4 regions of the Paenibacillus sp. EKM212P genome follow, and region 3 is predicted to be linked to each of the others. Evidence: riboswitches for the same ligand, from Rfam matches in the RefSeq annotation. Region 3 holds a riboswitch; each other region holds the start of a gene.

Region 1 (5,033 bases), on a different contig from region 3:
CCAGATAATAAATACAAACGTAATAACGCCGGAAATACGCTGGAACAGAAAGCGCCAGTTACGTGAATAGCCGAATCTTTTGACATTCGGGTCAGCCTGATAAGCAATATACAAGCCATAAATTCCGTGGAACAGTAATGGCAAGTAGATGAATAACGTTTCTAGCACAATAACCAGTGGCAAACCATTCAGGAAGGCCACGCTGCGATTAAATCCTTCCTTGCCGCCCTCCACCGCTGTGAAGTTCGTCACCAAATGCTCAACAAAAAATAGAGCCAGCGGAATGACGCCAAGAAGCGAATGCAGCTTTCTGGAATAAAATCCTCTCATCTAGGTCATGCTCCCTTCTCCCAATAATAGCGTTTTCAATAGTAATATAACATATAAATTGACATTTTCCGACAGGAAATGTCCAACAAGGTGTCCCTTATAAGGAAAAACAAAAGTGTGAACATCTTGTGTCGCTTTCATGTTACTCCTTTTCGGCTTATAATGGAATTGCAATATACGTATTAATTATTATGTCTTTTTTGCATATAGAGAGGAAGTGGATGATTTGTTTGAGGATTTGAACGCTTTTGCCGTCATTGTCGAGCAGTCCAGCCTGAATAAAGCCTCCAAACTACTGAATCTGTCCCAACCTGCCCTGTCTCGCAAAATTGCGAAGCTGGAGGAAGAGCTGGGTGTGAATCTTTTTGATCGTCGGGGCAAACGGCTCGAAATTACGTCCACTGGCCGATTTGTTTATACATTCGCGCTAGAGCAACGGCAACGACAGCTTCGCTTCTTACAAAAGCTGTCCCAGCACAAAAATGAAGCCCAGAGTATGCTTACACTCGGGGCTAGTCTCACGACACTCCAAACGACGCTACCTACCCTCGTCGAAGCTTTCATGAGCAAGCATCCTCAAACCGAGCTAAAGCTGCTCACCGGTAAAACCCATGAAATCGTCGCCTTTGTACGTGACAAAAAAGCAGACGCCGGTATTGTCGGGTCTGCCATTCATGAAGCCGGACTGCGTTGCATTCCGCTATTTGATGATCATTTGGAGCTCGTTGTTCCCATTGGACATGAATTAACCGTCAAGACAGGAACGGCCTCGATGAAAGATCTGCAAGGATTGCCGATGATTATTTTCTCCAAAGGAACCTGGTACCGCAGTCTGACGGATGACTTGTTCCAGCGCAGCGGCATCATGCCGGATATCCGCATGGAAATCGACTCCTTCGAGGCAATTGTACGCCTGCTTCCAACCTGTAAGGCTTCTGCCTTGCTACCCAAATCCTATTTGCGCAGCGAACTATTACGGGATAATGGACTCACTGCATTATACTTGCCCGATTTGAAGGAGACACGCCGAACGACCTCCCTCATTTACTCGGAGACGACCGATCTCGGTCCGACAGCACGACGCTGGATTAGCGAGACACGGGCGTCGTTTGCAGGCTACCGTATGGTGTAGAGGGTTTAATCCTCTTCATTAACATTAACAACCTCATCCTCAAAGCGACCGATATTGTCATTCGAACCGATGATGACCATAATATCGTCTGCTTTTAGCCGATCCATAGCCGTCGGTGCGATCAGGATACCGTTCGCCGTATGAAGCGCCACGACGCTACAACCAAAGCGAGTACGGGCATTTAGCTCAGCTAGCGTTTTGCCATTCAGACATGCAGGTACATTGAGTTCCACAATACTGTATTCCTTAGACAACTCCAAATAATCGAGCAAATTAGGCGTGACTAGCTGGTGAGCCACCCGGATACCCATATCCCGTTCTGGATAAATAATCCGGTCCACACCGAGCTTTTCTAACGCACGCCCGTGCAGCACAGATATGGCTTTGGCTACAACTTTTTTCACACCCAGCTCCTTGAGCAAAATGGCGGTGAGGATGCTTACCTGAATGTCATCACCAATAGCAACAATGCCACAATCGAAATTACGGATGCCCAGTGATCGCAACGAGTCTTCATCGGTAGCGTCCGCCACGACAGTATGTGTCAACATCTCACTCATACTGTCCACAACATCCTCATTCCGGTCAATGCCTAGCACCTCGCACCCCATATCCACCAATTGCAAAGCCAGGCTTGAGCCAAACCGCCCCAAGCCAATAACTACAAACTGCTGCGTTTTCATATCTACTCGAAAACTCCTTATCTGAATCAATTTCATAAATGAGGATTTTGCAAAAATCCCATAAGCGACTTCCAATGAAGAAGATATAGATCGAAATGGTTTAGTTCGTCTATATCTTGACTTCGGAGCGACTGGTATCGAATTTTGCAAAATCCTGAAATGATTAAACCAACGAAATGTATTATGAAATGATTCATCCTATAATCATTTTGCCTTCCGGATGACGATATAATTCTTTACCCTTTTTCGGCCCCAGTGCATAAGCTAGCGTGAGTGGCCCCAGTCTACCTGCAAACATCGTCAGGGTAATCACCAGCTTGCCTATGACTGTCAAATCAGGTGTAAGCCCCATCGACAGCCCCACCGTACCAAACGCAGACACCGTCTCAAACAAGATCATCAGAAAATGATGATCTTCGGTTGCCGACAAAATCATGGTCACCCCGATCACGAACAGCAACCCCAGCAGTGTAATGGTCAAAGCCTTGTAAATTCGTCCCTGCGCAAGTCGGTACTTGAACAGTACAATATCTTCCCGCCCCCGCAGCATCGAAATCACTGCTCCAATGAGCAGGGCGAATGTTGTGGTCTTAATCCCGCCTCCAGTGGAGCCAGGGGAAGCTCCAATAAACATGAGTATGATGATAAAAAACTGCGTAGCCTGCCGCAAGCCTGCGATGTCCAGCGTATTGGCACCTGCGGTACGGGGAGTAACGGACTGGAATAAAGATCCCAGTAGCTTACCACCCCAATCAAGCGAGCCAAGAGTCTTTGGATTCGTAAACTCAAATACAAAAATCACGAGCGTGCCGACTACAATCATAGCGCCCGTCATGCTGAGTACCACCTTGGTATGCAAGGACAGTCTCTTGCGCTTGCGATATTCTGCCAGGTCTGACATCACTACAAAACCAATGCCGCCAGAAATAATTAGAAACATTGCGGTAAAATTAACAATCGGATCATATACATAACCTGTCAAGCTGCGAAATTCACCGAATAAATCAAAACCAGCATTGTTAAACATGGAGATGGCATGCCAGATTCCAAAATAAATCGCCCTGCCTACAGGCATATCAAAGGACCAGCGAACCGAGAATATCGTAGCGCATACGCCTTCAATAACTAGTGAGTACAGTAATACCTTACGGATTAACCCGACAATTCCCTCTACAGAAGTCTGATTCATCGCTTCCTGCAAAATGAGACGCTCCCGCAAGGAAATCCGACGCTTGAACACCAGTGCAATCAAGGTAGCCATGGTCATAAAGCCAAGACCGCCGATCTGGATCAGCGCAACGATGACAACTTGACCAAAAGTGGTAAAAAAGAGCCCGGTATCCTTTACGACAAGCCCGGTTACACAGGTCGCAGAGGCGGCAGTAAACAAAGCGTCTATAAACGCAAGTGGCTTTCCTGTTGTATTGGAGATCGGCAGCATTAACAATAAACTACCTATAAGAATGATAATGGCAAAGCCCGCAACGAATATCTGCGGTGGAGAAAGCCGAAGCCAGCTTGCATTGGGATTCATCTATTCATCACTTCTCTCCTAATCCTTAAAACTATAAAAACAGTGATTTAATACGGTGTAAGCTCGCTACGCGTTCCATTTGATCTTCCGATCGTCGTTGCCCCTGAATTTTTTGATTTTTCCAAACCTTAAGTAACTATAATTAGCATTCCCTGAATACAGGAAGAATGCATGTCAAGCACTATTCGATCCCCCTGTGCTAATGGCGCGCAGTAGCGAAGGGGGCAGAATTGTTCTGAAGAAGCGAAGCGTTTGCCTTTATCTCCGGATTTTAACCATTAAAGGGGGTATACAATCAAAAAATCCGGGGATAACAGCAATCGGAAGAATAATCTGCACCCGCAGCGGTCTAACCAATCCAAACACTTTTATACGCACAAAAAAAGACACCGGAAAACCGAGTGCCTGACTTGGTTCCTGCTCATAGCCTACGAGGTTAGCTGACGGATTCGGGCAGCACAGTATGCCCTATTTACACTTCCGATCCACCAGTGATCGGCTGTAAAATTCACCCCAGTAACATGGTTCCCCCGTTTTCCCATAGAAATTCGGCTCAACTGTATATCATTACCTATGTATTTTATAGGCATTGCCTCAAGATTATAATCCTTCTATATCCAGATCACAAAACCGATTTCGCCGAAAAAACGTGAAATTGGCTTTATTTTGCGAATGGGCATCGTTTAATCGCAGCTTATCTAATTTTATTGGAACTTTAAAGTGCTTTCACTCTATTTTCATGAATATCGCTAGTCTGTTGGCGGGAACCTGTGCAGTATGATATCTTTAATGGATGTTCTTATTTACAGATTAAGGAGGAAACTCATGAATCCTATCGGGAAACCGGTCGTGCTCACGGCCAACTTCAAAAAATTAGGCTTGCTGGGCGGGATTGGCCTGATTTGCTTTTTTATCTTTCAATTGCTTATTCCCTCGCTTAGCAATCCGAGTCCAGAATCAGTAATGAACGCAAAGGTCATCAGCAAACAAGAAGCGGTCATACACGCATTGGACTTCGCCCGCTCCGAGCTGGGCTATACTGAATCACAGCCTGAGGAGCCCGTCGTGACCTATCAGGCCGAAACAGATTTGTACGGTTATTTATCTAGAGAAAAACTGCTTCAACAGTACGACCGTACATGGAAAAAGAGTTACCCTTACGAAACCTTTCGGGTCGATCTGCCTGAATCCTCAGCGAAGAGTAAGCTGCAAATTCATGTGGATTTATCCACTGGCAAGGTCGTTAGCTTTAAACGAATCACCTCCAGCACCAATTACACACAGGCTGATATTTCTACGGATGAACAAGCACGTAACAGGCTTGTACGTGTGGCTGAGGACGGCATGACCCTCG
Region 2 (5,033 bases), on a different contig from region 3:
TTTATCTTTGGAGTCCCACGTCGCACATTATGAGGCAGAGGGACTCACACGCAAGGATGCAATGAAGCGTACAGCCACAGATCGTTCAATCTCCAAGAGAGATGTTTACAACGCACTCTTATGAATATCTGCCTAAACAAAAAAGGGCCTTCCAACGGTTGGGTTGAAACCGTGGAAGGCAACAAGGAGTATATATGAAAAAGGTTAGAATTAACAATATCTGATAAGTCTATTATATACTAAAATTCTCAGTTTGTCACAGGTGTTGGGATTTCAGAAATGCAATCTTGGCAAACAATTTTTCCTTTGAAGTAAATTACGTTCTCAGCATTGCCGCAGAAGATACAAGCTGGCTCGTATTTTTTAAGCATGATGCGTTCGCCATCAACATAAATTTCCAAAGCGTCTTTCTCTCCGATTCCCAGGGTACGGCGCAATTCGATTGGAATAACAACACGTCCGAGCTCGTCAACTTTTCTTACAATACCAGTGGATTTCATCATAATAAATCAGGCTCCTCTCGCCGTTTAAAATAATATAAGTGTCATGATTCGACAAAATTTTCTCTTTTCTGATATTTACTATACCAACGATTCCCAAAACAGTCAACCTTAAAAATGTAGTAACAGTCTGATTATGCAAAAGTATTTAGATTAAAGAGCTTTACTTGTGTGTATTGCCTTATCTTATTGATGATTTATTCAGTTTGTCGATTTGGAAATGTCGAAAAACTATAATTCGACATATTACGACAAATAATGTCGAATGAGGGAAACCATTTAGGATTTTATTGTATTTTAATCCATTATTCCGAATATTAAAGGAGCTGATATCTTGCACCAGCCACTCAGTGAAGAAAAAGTTTTTAAAGACCCGGTACATAATTACATCCATGTTCAGGATACTGTGATATGGCGGTTGATCAACACGCCGGAGTTCCAACGTTTACGGCGCATACGGCAGTTAGGCACGTCGTATCTTACGTTTCATGGAGCCGAGCATAGCCGGTTTTCACACTCATTGGGCGTATATGAGATTACGAGAAGTATTATTTCTCAATTTGAACGTGGAGATTTCCCGGATTGGCCGAAGGAGGAAAGGCTGGTTGCTCTGTGTGCAGCTCTATTGCATGATGTGGGGCATGGCCCATTTTCTCATTCAATTGAGGAAGCCTTTCATATGAACCATGAGGATTGGACATGCCGCATTGTACTGGGAGACACGAAGATCAACGCCGTGCTACGGCAAGTCGACGAGAAGCTTCCACAAAAGGTGGCTGCGGTTATAGCCAAAACGTATGATAAACCGATTGTTGTCAACCTGGTAACCAGTCCGCTAGATGCCGATCGTATGGATTATTTGTTGCGGGATGCTCACTCGACAGGCGTCAACTATGGCACGATTGATTTGGATCGTATTTTACGACTGCTGCGTCCTCATAATGGGAGAATTGTTGTGAAGGAATCAGGTATGCATGCAGTAGAAGATTATTTAATGTCACGCTACCAGATGTATTGGCAAATTTATTTTCATCCTGTAACACGCAGCTCGGAAATCCTTTTACGTAAAATTTTCAAGCGAGCAAAGGAATTGTTTAAAAACGGATATGAGTTTGGATTTCTGCTGGACCCGTTGCCGGATCTGTTGAAAGGAGATCTTACAGTAGAGCAATATCTGATGCTCGACGAGTCATTAATCCAGACCGTATTTAGCCAGTGGAAACGAGAAAAGGACGAGATTTTAAGTGATTTGAGCAGCCGGTTTATGGACCGTAGATTGTATAAATATGTAGAGATTGAAAATATGGATACAGATACCATTGACAGTATTCGAGAAGCTTTGAAAGAGGCTGGTTTGCACCCTGAATATGATTTTGAAATTGATTTTCCGACAGATCTTCCTTATGATGTGTTTCGGCAGGGTGGCTCGACGGACAACCAGATTTTACTGCTTGGACGTCAGGGCGAGGTGAGTGAAATATCCGAAGTTTCGGAAATTGTGCGCTCAATAAGTGGTATTCACCGAGGGAAATATCATATGTATTTTCCCCAGAATAAATTGAACGCGGTAAAAGACAGGCTTCCTGCCGAAATAAGGAATTATTTTGTCAAAGAATAGACAACTATATAGAAATGTAAGTAAAAAAAGGAGATGTAAACCTTGGATTTATTCGACACTCATACTCACTTGGATGCGCCACAATTTGACGAAGATCGTGAAGAAGTTATAGCACGTGCTGTCGAATCAGGAGTAACGCGGATGATCAATATCGGATTTAATCGTGAGACCATTCCATCCACCATGAAATTGGCCGAGACGTATGATTTTATTTATGCGGCAGTTGGATGGCACCCACAGGATGCTATTACAATGCAGGAGGGCGATCTAGAATGGATTGCATCGTTATGCAGTCATAAAAAGGTTGTAGCCATCGGAGAGATCGGTCTGGATTATTATTGGGATACATCACCGAAGGATGTGCAGCATCGGGTGTTTCGAAATCAAATTGGTCTGGCTCGTGAGCTCAAGATGCCTATTGTTATTCATAACCGGGATGCCCATGAAGATATTGTTAAGATTTTGCGCGAGGAAAAAGCGAGTGAGATTGGTGGAGTCATGCACTCCTTTTCGGGTAGCTGGGAGACAGCCAAAATGGTGCTGGATATGGGATTTCACCTTTCCTTCGGTGGTCCAATAACGTTCAAAAATGCCAAGCAGCCAAAAGAGGTGCTCGCACAGGTGCCGCTGGACCGTCTGCTCATTGAAACTGATGCTCCCTATCTGACGCCTCATCCGTTTCGTGGGAAGCGAAATGAGTCTGCACATGTGAGACTGGTAGCAGAGGCTGCAGCCCAAATCAAAGGGATTACAGTGGAGGAATTAGTGTCAATAACGACCCGAAATGCCCTGGAACGATTTGACATTCAGTGAAAAAGTGAAGAAATCGATCAAAATAAAGAGATAGACGAAGCTAATCATGAATTTGTTGCAGGAAACTCGAGAATATTACAATATTTTAACCGAATATTTTAAAAAATGTACTTGAAACCTGCTTTACAACATGCATAGAAACAGGATATCATCTTTTCAGTGAATTGTTGTTTGAATGTAAACATCAACAAGTCATTTCATGAACCAGTCTCGCTGAGTCCCTTTTACAGGGAACGGGGGAACCGATATGGCTTACAGTACGTCCGGCGTATGTGCAAGAAGGGAACGTCTCTTCCGCCAGCCGGCTCGACCTAAATTCTTTTCCCGGATGGGATTGAACAGGTGGAGGAGCCGTATTTCGATTTCTTTCTGGGTCTTTGGGGTGAATGTGAAGGCGACCGCCATGAGCGGTTGACCCAAGCTAGGGCGACTCTCTACGTCCGAACCCGACAGCTAACCCCGTAAGCGTAACAAGAGAGAAGCCATCTCGTGCATGAGTTTTCCCGCATATTCACACATGCCGGAAGCCACGAAAGAGCTCTCTAGTCTCTTTCTCTGGCTTTTTTTGTTGTGAATAAAAGAAAATCTGTCATCATACTGTGGTTAAACAGGGGAGGACAGCATGCCGCGAAGACGGGTACATGGTGCAGGACAGTCGTAGTTTGGGCTTGTCTTGTAGAAAATCTGTTATAGTCACGTCAAATCTCAACTATGTCTTACTCCAGACGGCGGGCTATGTAAGGAGGACGGAGGAAATGGGCATTTTCCAAAAAAAGGATACCCATGAGTCGCGCTCATCCAGCATGTCTTACGTATTGCGTTGGAAGCAAGAGAATGTGCGCCAGGCTGCTTTGGTTGCTATTTTTCTAATCGCGCTAACGATTATGATTTCAATTCTGATGTACACGCAATCTAAAAAACAAGTCTTTTTTGTCATCGATGGCAAGGCGTCTGCGGTAGAAACCCGGGAATCCAAGCTTCAAGATTTGCTGAGCGAGCATTCCATTTCACTTCAGCCGCATGATACAGTTTCCATGCCGCTAAATGGAGCAATACAGGATGGCGATCGCGTAGTCATTAAACGTGCCAATCAAGTCAAAGTATCTTCAGGCAATGAGACGAAAAAGCTGTACACAACAGAAAATACAGTAGAAGGTGCCATTCGTACCTCGGGCTATAAATTATCATCAACGGATAAAGTTTATCCTGCGTTGGATGCCTCTGTTTCGTCTAACATGGACATAAAAATCGTCCGTGTGAAGAAACAGCAGGTCGAACAGAAAAAACAGGTGCCTTATCAGGTCATCAAAACGGCCGATCCGAGTCTTTATAAAGGCGATAATCGGGTCATTCAAAGCGGCAAATCGGGTGTGGTCGTCCAGCACGTTCAAAAGGTATATCATGATGGAAAGTTGGTATCCAAACAGCTGGTTAACAAGGAAGTTGCACAGAACCGTGTGGATAAGGTCATTGCGGTAGGAACGAAGAAAAAACCGGTCGTTCTTGCTGCTTCCGTCGGTCCCAATGATGCGGTTAAGGCAACAACGGTTAGTTCGGGCAGTGCTGTCCGTAAAGCAGGCGTAAATTTTAAATATAGCAAAGTTTTACAAAATGTCTCCATGACGGCGTATTCCTCACAGGAGCCAGGTATCGGTACACGTACTGCATCCGGCGCACGTGTCACGGAAGGACGCACCATCGCGGTCGATCCGAGTGTAATTCCAATCGGCTGGTGGGTGTATATCGAAGGGGTGGGCTTCCGTCGTGCGGAGGATACCGGTGGCGCGATTAAAGGCCACAAAATCGATGTGTATTATGAGAGTTTGAGCCGAGCCAACCAATTTGGTCGTAAGCACGGTAAAACCGTATATGTTATCGGACCGGTAAAGCCTGAAATCAACTAAAACAGGTTGTGTATGTTGAGGGCAATGCGATAGTATTAACAACATAGTTATGCCATGCTAAGAAGAGGATATCCTCTTCTTATTTTGTTTTCAAAAGCAGGGAAAGATAAATATAGCTTGCTGTGTAGCAGTGGAGGGAAACGCAAATGATCAAGGAAGTGATCGTGGTAGAGGGCCGGGATGATACGGTGGCCATTC
Region 3 (5,033 bases):
ACAGTTTTTGTTCGGTGAAAATAACCTTGAACAGCTTCGGAATCCGTTTGATTTCTGCCATCGGGAAGGCCATAAATATACTCGCTGCCGTTCCGACGAAAATAATCATGTAAGCAGCGGGATTATTGACCAAATTGACGACCGGAGCGCCTTTTAAGATCATCCCGACGACCAGTGACACAATCCCGAGCACAAGTCCGATAATGGTTGAAATTTGCATGATACACCTCATCCATGAGAATAGATTTTGAATCCTTTCATGCCGCCGGGGTCGTCCTTGCCCCAAGCGCGTCATTACAAGACGGATTATAGTATTTATCGACAAAACTCTCTTTTTTGTTAAGTGCGAATTTCCGGTATAATAAGGTGATTATGTATTGAATGGCGGAACCATTGGAGGAAATGGCATGGGAGTAAAGCATGGGCGTGAGTATGAACAAATTTTGAACGATTTTACAGAGGCTGTGGGGCGCATCCCAGATAGCTATGAATTTTTTGAGATGGAAGCAGAAGATTGGGACAGGCTGGACCCGGCGGGACGTCAGGAAGTCAATGAAGCTTTGGCAGAAGACTTATTTTATGCACTGGGTACAGAGCCCACAATCACTGTAGGGAGTAGCGTTGTGATCTATGAGCCGGAGCAGCATCGCATCTATGTACTTATTGGGGACGAGGAGCTGACGTCAGTCCCTTTGGTTTGAGGTCCGTCTTATGGATTTATCAACGGGGCCGTGGTAATATGTACACCAATATATCGTAGTTTTGGCCGTATTTAAGCGGTCGAAAGGCTTCCGTATAAACGGGGAGGAGTTCGTAACATGCCTTTTACACAAGAAGAGATTGAAGCACATCTGGAGAAACTGGAGGGCTGGGAACTGGAGGAAGGACGTTGGATCGTCCGAAAATATAATTTTTCCAGTTTTATGAAAGGGATTGCATTCGTGGATGAAGTTGCCGCTATATCTGAAGCATTCAATCATCATCCATTTATTACGATTGATTATAAGACCGTGACTCTGCGTTTGACCTCTTGGGACGACGGCGGTATTATGGCCGTGGATATTAAGGAAGCCCAACAATATAATGAAGCTTTTGAAAAAATGCGCAGCAGTCATTGAGCTTGTAATGATCTGTCGTATGATGATAAAAGCGCCTTCGCTATACAACATCGTGGTTGTATGCCGAAGGCGCTTTTATCATAGAATCTGGGTTGGGTGCTCGGGACGATATACCATACAATAAAATGGTTTTTTGCCATCAGGAGTCTGGCGTTCATAGGTATCTGTAAGCTCAAATCCAGCCGCCTTGTAGGCCCGGATAGCGCGCCCATTCCAAGTGAGCACCTCTAAATCAATTTCATTCTTCGGGTTGCGTCGTTGAGCTTCCTCTGCAATGGCACGGACAAAATCAGAGCCTTTGCCATGTCCGCACCTGTCAGGATGCATTCCAAGACCTAGCCGGGTCACACCGATCATAGGAAAATATTGAGCAAATCCTGTTAGCTTGTTCTCTTCATCCAGTACGGCAACATATTGCTCTTGGCGAAGCGTGGGACTTCCAAATTCGACTTCAAGCGCCTTCATTTGTTCCCAGGGGAGCCAACCGTATATGTTATAAGGTGGATCATAGTGCCACTCACAGATTGCAGCCGCTTGATGCTCGTCCATCGGTACGATCCGATAGTTGGATATTGAGGCCGGCATGTGTTCCATCCTCCTTTTACACAGGTACTTCAATCATTAACAACAGATTGTAGACAAGTTGCAGAGGAATGGCAAGCGTGTTTATTTCATACCTAAGTCGGGTATACATTCAATAAGAAGGAATTACTGCTCATATGCTCCCCCAGCGGTGACGGTAAAACCGACGATGTTCGCTACAATTGAAACCTTTTGAGGTCTCAGTTCGTCAGTAAAGATAATAATTGCTGATGTTGTGGACATAAAAAACCGCAATTCGATTCCGGCCAGAATCAAATTGCGGCTAGGGTTAGCTTGCTGTGCGTTAGTTATTCTACGTTATCGTCATCAGGAATGTCTGAAGCTACAGAATGGTAAGCGTCTGTGCTCATAATTCTTTTTGCACCGACATAGCGGTTAGCGTAATAATTTTCGTTCAGTGAGCTAACTACTACACCACGTGAAGTCGAGGAGTGGGCAAATTTCCCTTCACCTACGAAGATACCTACATGGGAAATGCCTCTTCCTGTGGTGTTGAAGAACACCAGGTCCCCAGGTCTCATTTCATCGCGGGATACAGAAGATCCCATTTTGAATTGTGATCCAGATTGATGCGGAAGTTTAATTCCCAGTTTGTTGTATACGTACATTGTGAAGCCGGAGCAATCGAATCCCTCGAGTGTAGTGCCTCCGCTTCTGTAGTTCGTTCCTTTGGCATCTTGGATGACCTGGTCCATCTTAGAGTCTGCATATGCACTGCCGCCACCGAATGTAAAAGATGTAAAGGCAATGGCAAGACCCATAGCTGCGATCGTTAGCTTCTTCTTCAAAAAAAATATACCCCTTCCAATGCCTGCGAGGTTAGCTTAAGGATTCGGTAGAAGGTTCCCCTATGACCACTCTGTTGCGAGATCAATTCACCCAAACTGGTTCCCCCGCTTCCTAGGTGCCAGGAATTAGGCTTAACTTAAGATGTGCACCTTGGAGAGCAGTATTCACAGAAACGTTATTTTTAAGATAAAGGTTACAATAAAGATTACAAAGTTGTTACTATCAGTTCACTGCGATTATTGTAACAAAGACGGCTGGCTTTGGCAAATGTTTCATTGCAAAAAGTTACAAAAAAAATCTGCTCCTAATGTCCCAGGAACAGATCTTGTTAACAGTATTCAGTTATGTGTCGTTTGCTCGAGTATGAATCAAGGTTTTTCGACAGACGGAAATGAAGTAAAAAACATAAAGGCAGGGCTTAGCTTCTACTAGAGATATCGGTATGCCATAGTCTGTACTGCGAACTGATATGCCACAGCCTGACCAGACTAGTAACAAAATGATACGATTGCTGGAGAATGAGCGCCAGCATGCCAGTCCAAATCATCGCCACGGTGCCAAATAGACCGAAGACCAGCAGCACACAAGCACCGAGCAAAAGGGATATACCGACAGCTGGGAGGAGCTGGCGAAAGAAGGCGAGCAGGGACGATAGTATGGCGTGACCACCGACAGTACCCAGTTGCATATACAGGATGCACTGCCGAATGAACCATCCGTATGCCATCCATCCAATGACATAGGGCAATAAATGCAGCAGATAAGAGGAAGATTGAAGTGCTCCTGCTACAATAGGGTAGAGTCTCGGTACTACCCAAAAGGCGGGAAGCAGCAGCAGTTCCAACTCGATGGTGTAATACAACAGCGACGACATGCCATGGCGTTTCATACCCTTGAAAAAGGACAGGCTTTGCGGTTCAGTCGCATCGGTATGCAGACTTTGATATATTCCGGCTCTAATGAAGGGAGTGATCAGTATGCGTAGTACAGTCGCCCCTAGTAGTATCCACAAATACACATGTACTTCCCGGCTGTCCATCAGAGCAATCTGACTCTCCATCCAAAATAAGGTCTGTCCCAGCTCGTTTTGACCCTGATCAGGATAACGGAGCAATAGCGGGATAACGGCAGACTGCACCAGCCGATAGATAAACACCCCCCACAGTAGTCGATACAGAAATAAAATGATAACGATATAGAATCGTATGCGCACCAGCGCCCAGCCCTCTTTTATAACAGTCCGCATCTATAGACACCTCACCATGACAGACTTCCAAGCAGTGTCTCCAACAGCTTGGTTACACTTACACTCCAACGGGTTTGTTGCTTTTCGTCCAATTCGGCTTTTAGGCTATTGTTAATATGCTTGTTCTCCAGTGCAATGGTATATAAGGGATCAAGGGTTACATAGGAAACGGGAGAAGTACTTTTGATCCGAAAAGTTGTGCTTTTGCCCGCGCCGTCCCAAGCCTTGAATATCGTGGTACCATCCTTGAAGGTAAATTGGACAGGGATCTTGGGATAATCCGCCCCTTTTTTGCTGACCGTCACGACTGCTTCATATCCATTCTCCAGCTTGTGGTTTGTGATGTGATCCACTGAAAAGTCCGCCATCTGGCCGTCATATACATACTGTTCAAAATAGTGGCTCCATGAGCGTCCGGTGACTCTCTCCACGATACGTTGAAAATCCATTGAGGACGGATGCTTAAATCGGTACGTCTGGACGTAGGTCCGCATAATGCGATCCATTTTTTTCATACCCACCTGACGTTCAATGCCCCGTAGGACCAGCTTGCCTCGAGAGTAGGCATTTTGCGCGTACTCAGCAGCTGAGCCGTACTTCCATGACTCACGGTTTAGCGGCTGTGGGGAGGCTACCTGTCCCGATTGTAATGGCAGGTTGGGGGTAAGCCCATATTCTTGCTCCATAAGCCGCTCCTCTGCATAGGAGGTGAAGCCTTCATCCAGCCACGGCTCCTCAAATTCATTATTGGCTACCATTCCGTAGAAATATTGATGTCCAATCTCATGAACTAATGTCCGTTCCAGACTATAGCCAGGATTCAGATTACCCGCAGCAGCGGCCGTGATGAGTGTCGGATACTCCATACCGCCGGCTCCATTGCCTGATTTGGGTGGAACCACGATGGATAGGGTGGAATATGGATAAGGCCCGTACCATTTGCTGTAGTACGAAAGGGCGGCCTTCGCTGCGCTCATATAGCGCCCTTTGAGCTCCTTGTGCGACGGGTCAAGGTAGAGCTTGATTTTGACACCAGGGACTTCAGCAGAAGAAAAGGGTTCTTCTACGGTTACAAAGTTGGGTGAAGCGGACCAGGCAAAATCGTGTACATCATCGGCATAAAATTGATATATTTTTTGGCCGTTCTGTCGGACGGCACCACGGGTGGGAAATCCGGTCGCTGCTACGATATGAGTTTCAGGCACCCGAATCCGTACGCTGTAAATTCCAAAATCGGCATAAAACTCGGAGTTACCATGATACTGGTGGAGGTTCCA
Region 4 (5,033 bases), on a different contig from region 3:
TACCCCACTCCAGTCTGGTATAATCACATTGTCTCTGAATAGTTCAGCATATCTGGCTGAAATTTTCCGGGCAGGTATCCAGGCAGTAGACCGTGGACAGATGGAGGCTGCCCGTTCGTTGGGTATGGGACGCGGTAAAGCTATGCGTCATGTCATTTTGCCGCAAGCGTTTAAATCTATTTTGCCTGCTATCGGTAATGAGTTTATTACGATCATTAAAGAATCCTCCATTATTTCGACCATTGGGATGGTGGATATTATGTATCAGGCCCAGGTCATTAAGAACATCACCTACGAAGGATTAAGTCCGTTCGTAATCGCAGCCGCTATTTATTTTGTAATGACATTCAGCTTGTCTAAGCTGCTGGGTTTATGGGAAAGGAAGTTGAGAGCCAGTGATCACCGTTAAACAACTGCGTAAATCGTTCGGTAAGAATGAGATTTTAAAAGGCATTGATATAGATATCGCAAAAGGTGAAGTCGTCGTCATCATCGGCCCCAGTGGTTCGGGGAAGAGTACGTTTTTGCGTTGTATGAATCTGTTGGAACAACCTACAGACGGGGAGATTTTATTTGAGGGCGAGCCGATTACAGCTCGTGGCCATAATATTAATGTAACCCGGGAGAAGATGGGGATGGTGTTCCAGCATTTTAATCTGTTCCCGCATAAAACAGTGTTGCAGAACCTGACGCTTGCACCAATGCAGGTTAGAAGACAGTCAGGGAAGGAAGCGGAAAAAATTTCGCTAGAACTCTTGCGTACCGTAGGGCTTGAGGATAAGAAGAATACCTATCCGAACCAGCTATCCGGAGGACAGAAGCAACGTATTGCGATTGCGCGTGCTTTGGCCATGCAGCCGCATGTAATGCTGTTCGATGAGCCGACTTCTGCATTGGACCCTGAAATGGTTGGAGAGGTTCTGGATGTAATGAAGAAGCTCGCCGAAGGCGGCATGACAATGGTAATCGTGACGCATGAAATGGGTTTTGCCCGCGAGGTGGGTGATCGAATTATCTTTATGGATAACGGTCAAATTGTAGAGCAAGGTACACCAGAGCAGGTATTTGGCACTCCAAGCCATGATCGCACCCGTGATTTTCTTGCCAAAGTATTGTAAGGAAGTGCTGATATAATCTATAAAAAAAGCCCTCCGTTTAACGGAGGGCTTTTTTTCTTTTTGTCACCATTTCCCCATACTTTCGTAACAAATATCGATTTCTTGATGACAAAATTGTAATGAGTGTAGTATGATGTTCAAGGTTCCCAACATTTTCATGCGGATAAGGTTACAAAATTGTGATATTATGCAGTAAGCCAAAACTTACCGGGACAGCATGTGGTTATGACAACCGCTGAAGCTGGGCCCAAACTATGGGAAGTGCGGGGGACGTAACAACGGCAGTCATTCCGATACGTCATAAGACGATGTGGAATATGCCTAGGGGTGAATTGCACAAGCATAGGGCTTCTCCTGAGTCCGAATCCGACAGCTAACTTCGCAGGCATAACAGAGGAGGTACATATCTTTGAAACATCTAAAACATATTGGTAAAACGATGAAATTTGCGGTGCTTGCCGCAGCTATTGCAGGGCTGGCACAGACAGCTGGAGTAGCGGATGCTGCTTCGCTTCACACTGCCAAAGAGGGCGATACCTTTTTTTTGCTTGCTCAACGTTATGGAGTATCGGTAGACGAGCTAACGAAGGCGAACCCAAACATTGCTTCCAACAATATATATGCAGGTCTGCAAATTAAGGTGCCTGGCGAAAAAAGTGTGAAGGCAGCTTCGGATTCGAAGCCGCAGCTTCTTACGGAGAAAGCACCAGCGAATGAGGGGCCAACGATTGAAGCGTGGGGCAAAACATTCAACTATAGCAAAATAGTTGACGTTAAGGCTTCAGCGTATTCTGCCGCAGCCGACGAGAATGGTAAATGGGGAGCAGTGGACTACTACGGCAATCCGCTTAAACTAGGTACAATTGCGGTAGACCCGAACGTCATTCCGATGGGCACGAAAGTGCTGGTTACAGGCTATTCCCACCCAGGTTTGCCGGATCATTCTTTTGTAGCTGTCGCTCGCGATCAGGGCAGCGCCATTACAGGAAAGCGGATTGATATCTTTATTCCTGGCAACAAATCATTTGTGAACGACTTTGGATTCCAAAATGTGAAGCTGTACGTTATTGATAAATAGCATTGTACGTATATACGGTTTAATTAAACATAATATATATTATGTAAACTTAATGCCTGTATCCTACCGCATATAACTAGGTCGGACTCTTATCAGGTCTTATCCATAAAAAAGGCTGTCTTGACGAGCAGAAAACTTCTGCTGGTAAGACAGCTTTTTTACGTTGCTTTAGCTGTAGCTCAATCATAAACATATGGTTATTTCCGTTCCGATGTGTGGAGTAGCTGGGGGACTGTCACAAATTTGTAGCCCTTAGCTTTTAGAGAGTGAATTAGACCCGGCAGAGCTTGGACAGTTCCTTGCAAGTTGGAACTTTGACCTCCACCTGCGTGCATTAAAATAATAGAGCCAGGCCCGGTAGCTGGGATCACATTGCGTTGAATTTGTGTTTTACTTAATCCCTTCCAATCGAGAGAGTCTACATTCCAATTGACAATCATATAGCCATGACGACGTGCCCATTGGATTTGAGGCTCCGTGATTTCACCGTAGGGTGGACGAATCAACTTGGGGCGAAAACCTGCGCTGGCTTGTAAAATACGTTCTGTTTTTGTAATCTGGTTGCGAAAGCGTTCTGGTGTGGCCTTCCTAAAATCCGGATGAGTATAGGAATGGTTTCCTATAGCATGGCCTTCACGGATAATACGGCGTATGATCCCCGGATGCTTTTCCGCACGGTGACCGACGATGAAAAAGGTGGCTTTGATGCCATTGGCGTGTAATACGTCCAAAACCTGCGGCGTATACCTAGAATCGGGCACATCATCAAAGGTTAGGGCAATTTGGCGGGTGTGTGGGCCGCACATTTTAAAAATGTCCGCATGTTTTTTTCGCAGCATTGCTAATGTAGGAGTTGCTCGATCTGTGCTCTGATGTACAGAAGAAGCAACAGCTGCTTCCTTGGGATGGGTCGTTCCGGTGTTGGGAGGCGCATCCGCGTGAACGGGTAAACTTGAGAATGCTAGTAACAGTGCCAAGCATGGCAACACTCCCCTGTACGGCATATGTATCCCCCCCTTTCCGTGCAGTGGTACCTAGTGGTGCTCTCGACTATTATGTACCTGTCTTATTAAAAATATGCTGGTAACCAAGTTCGGCTCATAAACGACTGGAAAGAAGCCCACGATGAAACGATTATCAATGAAGATGATGGAGCTAAACGTAAATATTCTCTTAAACATGACCGAAAACAGGAGCATTTTCGCAAGTTTTAGCCTTACAACGAATTCGGTATACTGTGACAGCTGGTGTATAATGGGGATGCAATTCATAATTATACAGACATGGAATTGAAGGAAGGATGGATAAAAGTGACCGACTTGTTTACTCCTTATCAATTAAAGGGGCTTTCTTTAAAAAATCGGATTGTCATGCCCCCGATGTGCCAATACAGCGTGGAGGCCAAGGACGGAAATCCAACGGATTGGCATCATGTCCATTATGTGAGCCGGGCAGTAGGAGGCACTGGACTTATTATTGTGGAAATGACAGCGGTCCATCCAGATGGACGTATTACGGATCGTGATTTGGGTATTTGGAGTGACGAACATATTCCTGCATATCGTAAGATTGTAGAGGAAGTCCACAAGTATGGTGCCAAGATTGGTATTCAACTAGGCCACGCTGGACGCAAGGCTGAAGATGCTGAGCAACCTGTGGGTCCGTCCACGATTCCTTTTAGCGAACGCTTTAAAAAGCCGCACGCCTTAAAGACAGCTGAAGTCAGGGAACTGGTTCAGGCATACAAAGAAGGCGCGCGCCGCGCGGTGGAAGCCGGTTTTGATACGGTTGAGATACATGGCGCTCACGGCTATCTGATTCATCAATTTCATTCGCCTTTAACAAATACCAGAGAAGATGAATATGGGCAGGATTTGTCACTGTTCGGTGTTGAGGTCATACATGCTGTTAAAGAGGTTCTTCCTGCTGATATGCCTGTGCTTATGCGGATATCTGCCAAAGAATACGTCGAGGATGGATATAATGTGGAATACATAACAGGCGTAGGGGAACGATATCGTGATGCAGGTGTGGATATTTTCCATATTTCTTCTGGTGGTGAGGGTCCGATTGGTTCTGGCGGAGGCCCGTCTGCGCGTGCCGGCTATCAGGTGGATTTGGCTCATACCATCCGTGAAAAGCTGAATGTACCTGTGATTGCTGTTGGCTTACTGGATGATTATGAGGACGCCCGCCGGGTTGTTCAGCAGAAAGAAGCTGATCTGGTAGCAATAGGGCGTGCCATGCTGCGTGATCCCTATTGGGCGCTGCATGCATCGCGGGAGCTAAAAGTACAGGCAGACATCCCAGAGCCTTACTTGCGCGGTTTTTAGATATTTTTGAAACCCTCTTTGCAAAGCTTGCGTAAACATGTGTACAGAGCTTAAAATTTAAGCATTCAACTCTAGGAGGAACTTCACATGTCTATTTTCAAACGATTAAGAGATCTTACGATGTCCAACATTAACGCCATTATCGACAAGGCAGAAGATCCAATTAAAATGACGGATCAATACATTCGTGATATGCAAGAGGACCTGGAAGATGCAGAGAAAGCGGTAGCCGCTCAAATTGCTATTGAAAAGAGGTTCAAACAGCAATACGAAGAACAGGCTGCTTTAGTAAAGAAACGTGAAGAACAGGCACATACCGCTGCAAAAGCACAAAATGTAGATCTGGCCCGTCGTGCGCTGGAAGAAAAGAAATCTGCTGAACAAAAAATGAACGAGTTCAAAGCTGGTTACGAACAGAACAAAGCTGCAGCCGATAATCTACGTGGCAAGCTGGATGAAATGCGCAGACAGCTGACAGAAATGAAAAACAAGCGCGAAACACTG

The links. A riboswitch is a leader RNA that binds a small molecule or an ion and turns the genes downstream of it on or off. The one in region 3 is predicted to bind cyclic di-AMP.
Region 1: another riboswitch for cyclic di-AMP. It lies ahead of G9G54_RS18135 (TrkH family potassium uptake protein); the one in region 3 lies ahead of G9G54_RS23325 (C40 family peptidase).
Region 2: another riboswitch for cyclic di-AMP. It lies ahead of G9G54_RS22930 (3D domain-containing protein); the one in region 3 lies ahead of G9G54_RS23325 (C40 family peptidase).
Region 4: another riboswitch for cyclic di-AMP. It lies ahead of G9G54_RS06950 (3D domain-containing protein); the one in region 3 lies ahead of G9G54_RS23325 (C40 family peptidase).

The regions. Positions count from the first base shown of each region.
Region 1 covers NZ_JAAMNR010000006.1:108,799-113,831, reverse strand. Annotated here, with positions in the region: gene G9G54_RS18150 (succinate dehydrogenase cytochrome b558 subunit) at 1-330, opposite strand, end outside; gene G9G54_RS18145 (LysR family transcriptional regulator) at 557-1,462, shown strand; gene G9G54_RS18140 (potassium channel family protein) at 1,468-2,145, opposite strand; gene G9G54_RS18135 (TrkH family potassium uptake protein) at 2,339-3,679, opposite strand; cyclic di-AMP (ydaO/yuaA leader) riboswitch at 4,090-4,243, opposite strand; gene G9G54_RS18130 (CPBP family intramembrane glutamic endopeptidase) at 4,505-5,033, shown strand, end outside.
Region 2 covers NZ_JAAMNR010000011.1:9,831-14,863, forward strand. Annotated here, with positions in the region: gene rsmI (16S rRNA (cytidine(1402)-2'-O)-methyltransferase) at 1-124, shown strand, start outside; gene G9G54_RS22915 (AbrB/MazE/SpoVT family DNA-binding domain-containing protein) at 249-503, opposite strand; gene G9G54_RS22920 (HD domain-containing protein) at 835-2,118, shown strand; gene G9G54_RS22925 (TatD family hydrolase) at 2,161-2,931, shown strand; cyclic di-AMP (ydaO/yuaA leader) riboswitch at 3,133-3,415, shown strand; gene G9G54_RS22930 (3D domain-containing protein) at 3,687-4,835, shown strand; gene rnmV (ribonuclease M5) at 4,982-5,033, shown strand, end outside.
Region 3 covers NZ_JAAMNR010000012.1:17,828-22,860, forward strand. Annotated here, with positions in the region: gene motA (flagellar motor stator protein MotA) at 1-220, opposite strand, end outside; gene G9G54_RS23310 (hypothetical protein) at 408-701, shown strand; gene G9G54_RS23315 (4a-hydroxytetrahydrobiopterin dehydratase) at 819-1,118, shown strand; gene G9G54_RS23320 (GNAT family N-acetyltransferase) at 1,197-1,703, opposite strand; gene G9G54_RS23325 (C40 family peptidase) at 2,009-2,509, opposite strand; cyclic di-AMP (ydaO/yuaA leader) riboswitch at 2,515-2,652, opposite strand; gene G9G54_RS23330 (hypothetical protein) at 2,929-3,756, opposite strand; gene G9G54_RS23335 (M1 family metallopeptidase) at 3,768-5,033, opposite strand, start outside.
Region 4 covers NZ_JAAMNR010000002.1:178,309-183,341, reverse strand. Annotated here, with positions in the region: gene G9G54_RS06960 (ABC transporter substrate-binding protein/permease) at 1-409, shown strand, start outside; gene G9G54_RS06955 (amino acid ABC transporter ATP-binding protein) at 396-1,118, shown strand; cyclic di-AMP (ydaO/yuaA leader) riboswitch at 1,353-1,521, shown strand; gene G9G54_RS06950 (3D domain-containing protein) at 1,528-2,196, shown strand; gene G9G54_RS06945 (polysaccharide deacetylase family protein) at 2,394-3,200, opposite strand; gene G9G54_RS06940 (NADH:flavin oxidoreductase/NADH oxidase) at 3,507-4,529, shown strand; gene G9G54_RS06935 (PspA/IM30 family protein) at 4,617-5,033, shown strand, end outside.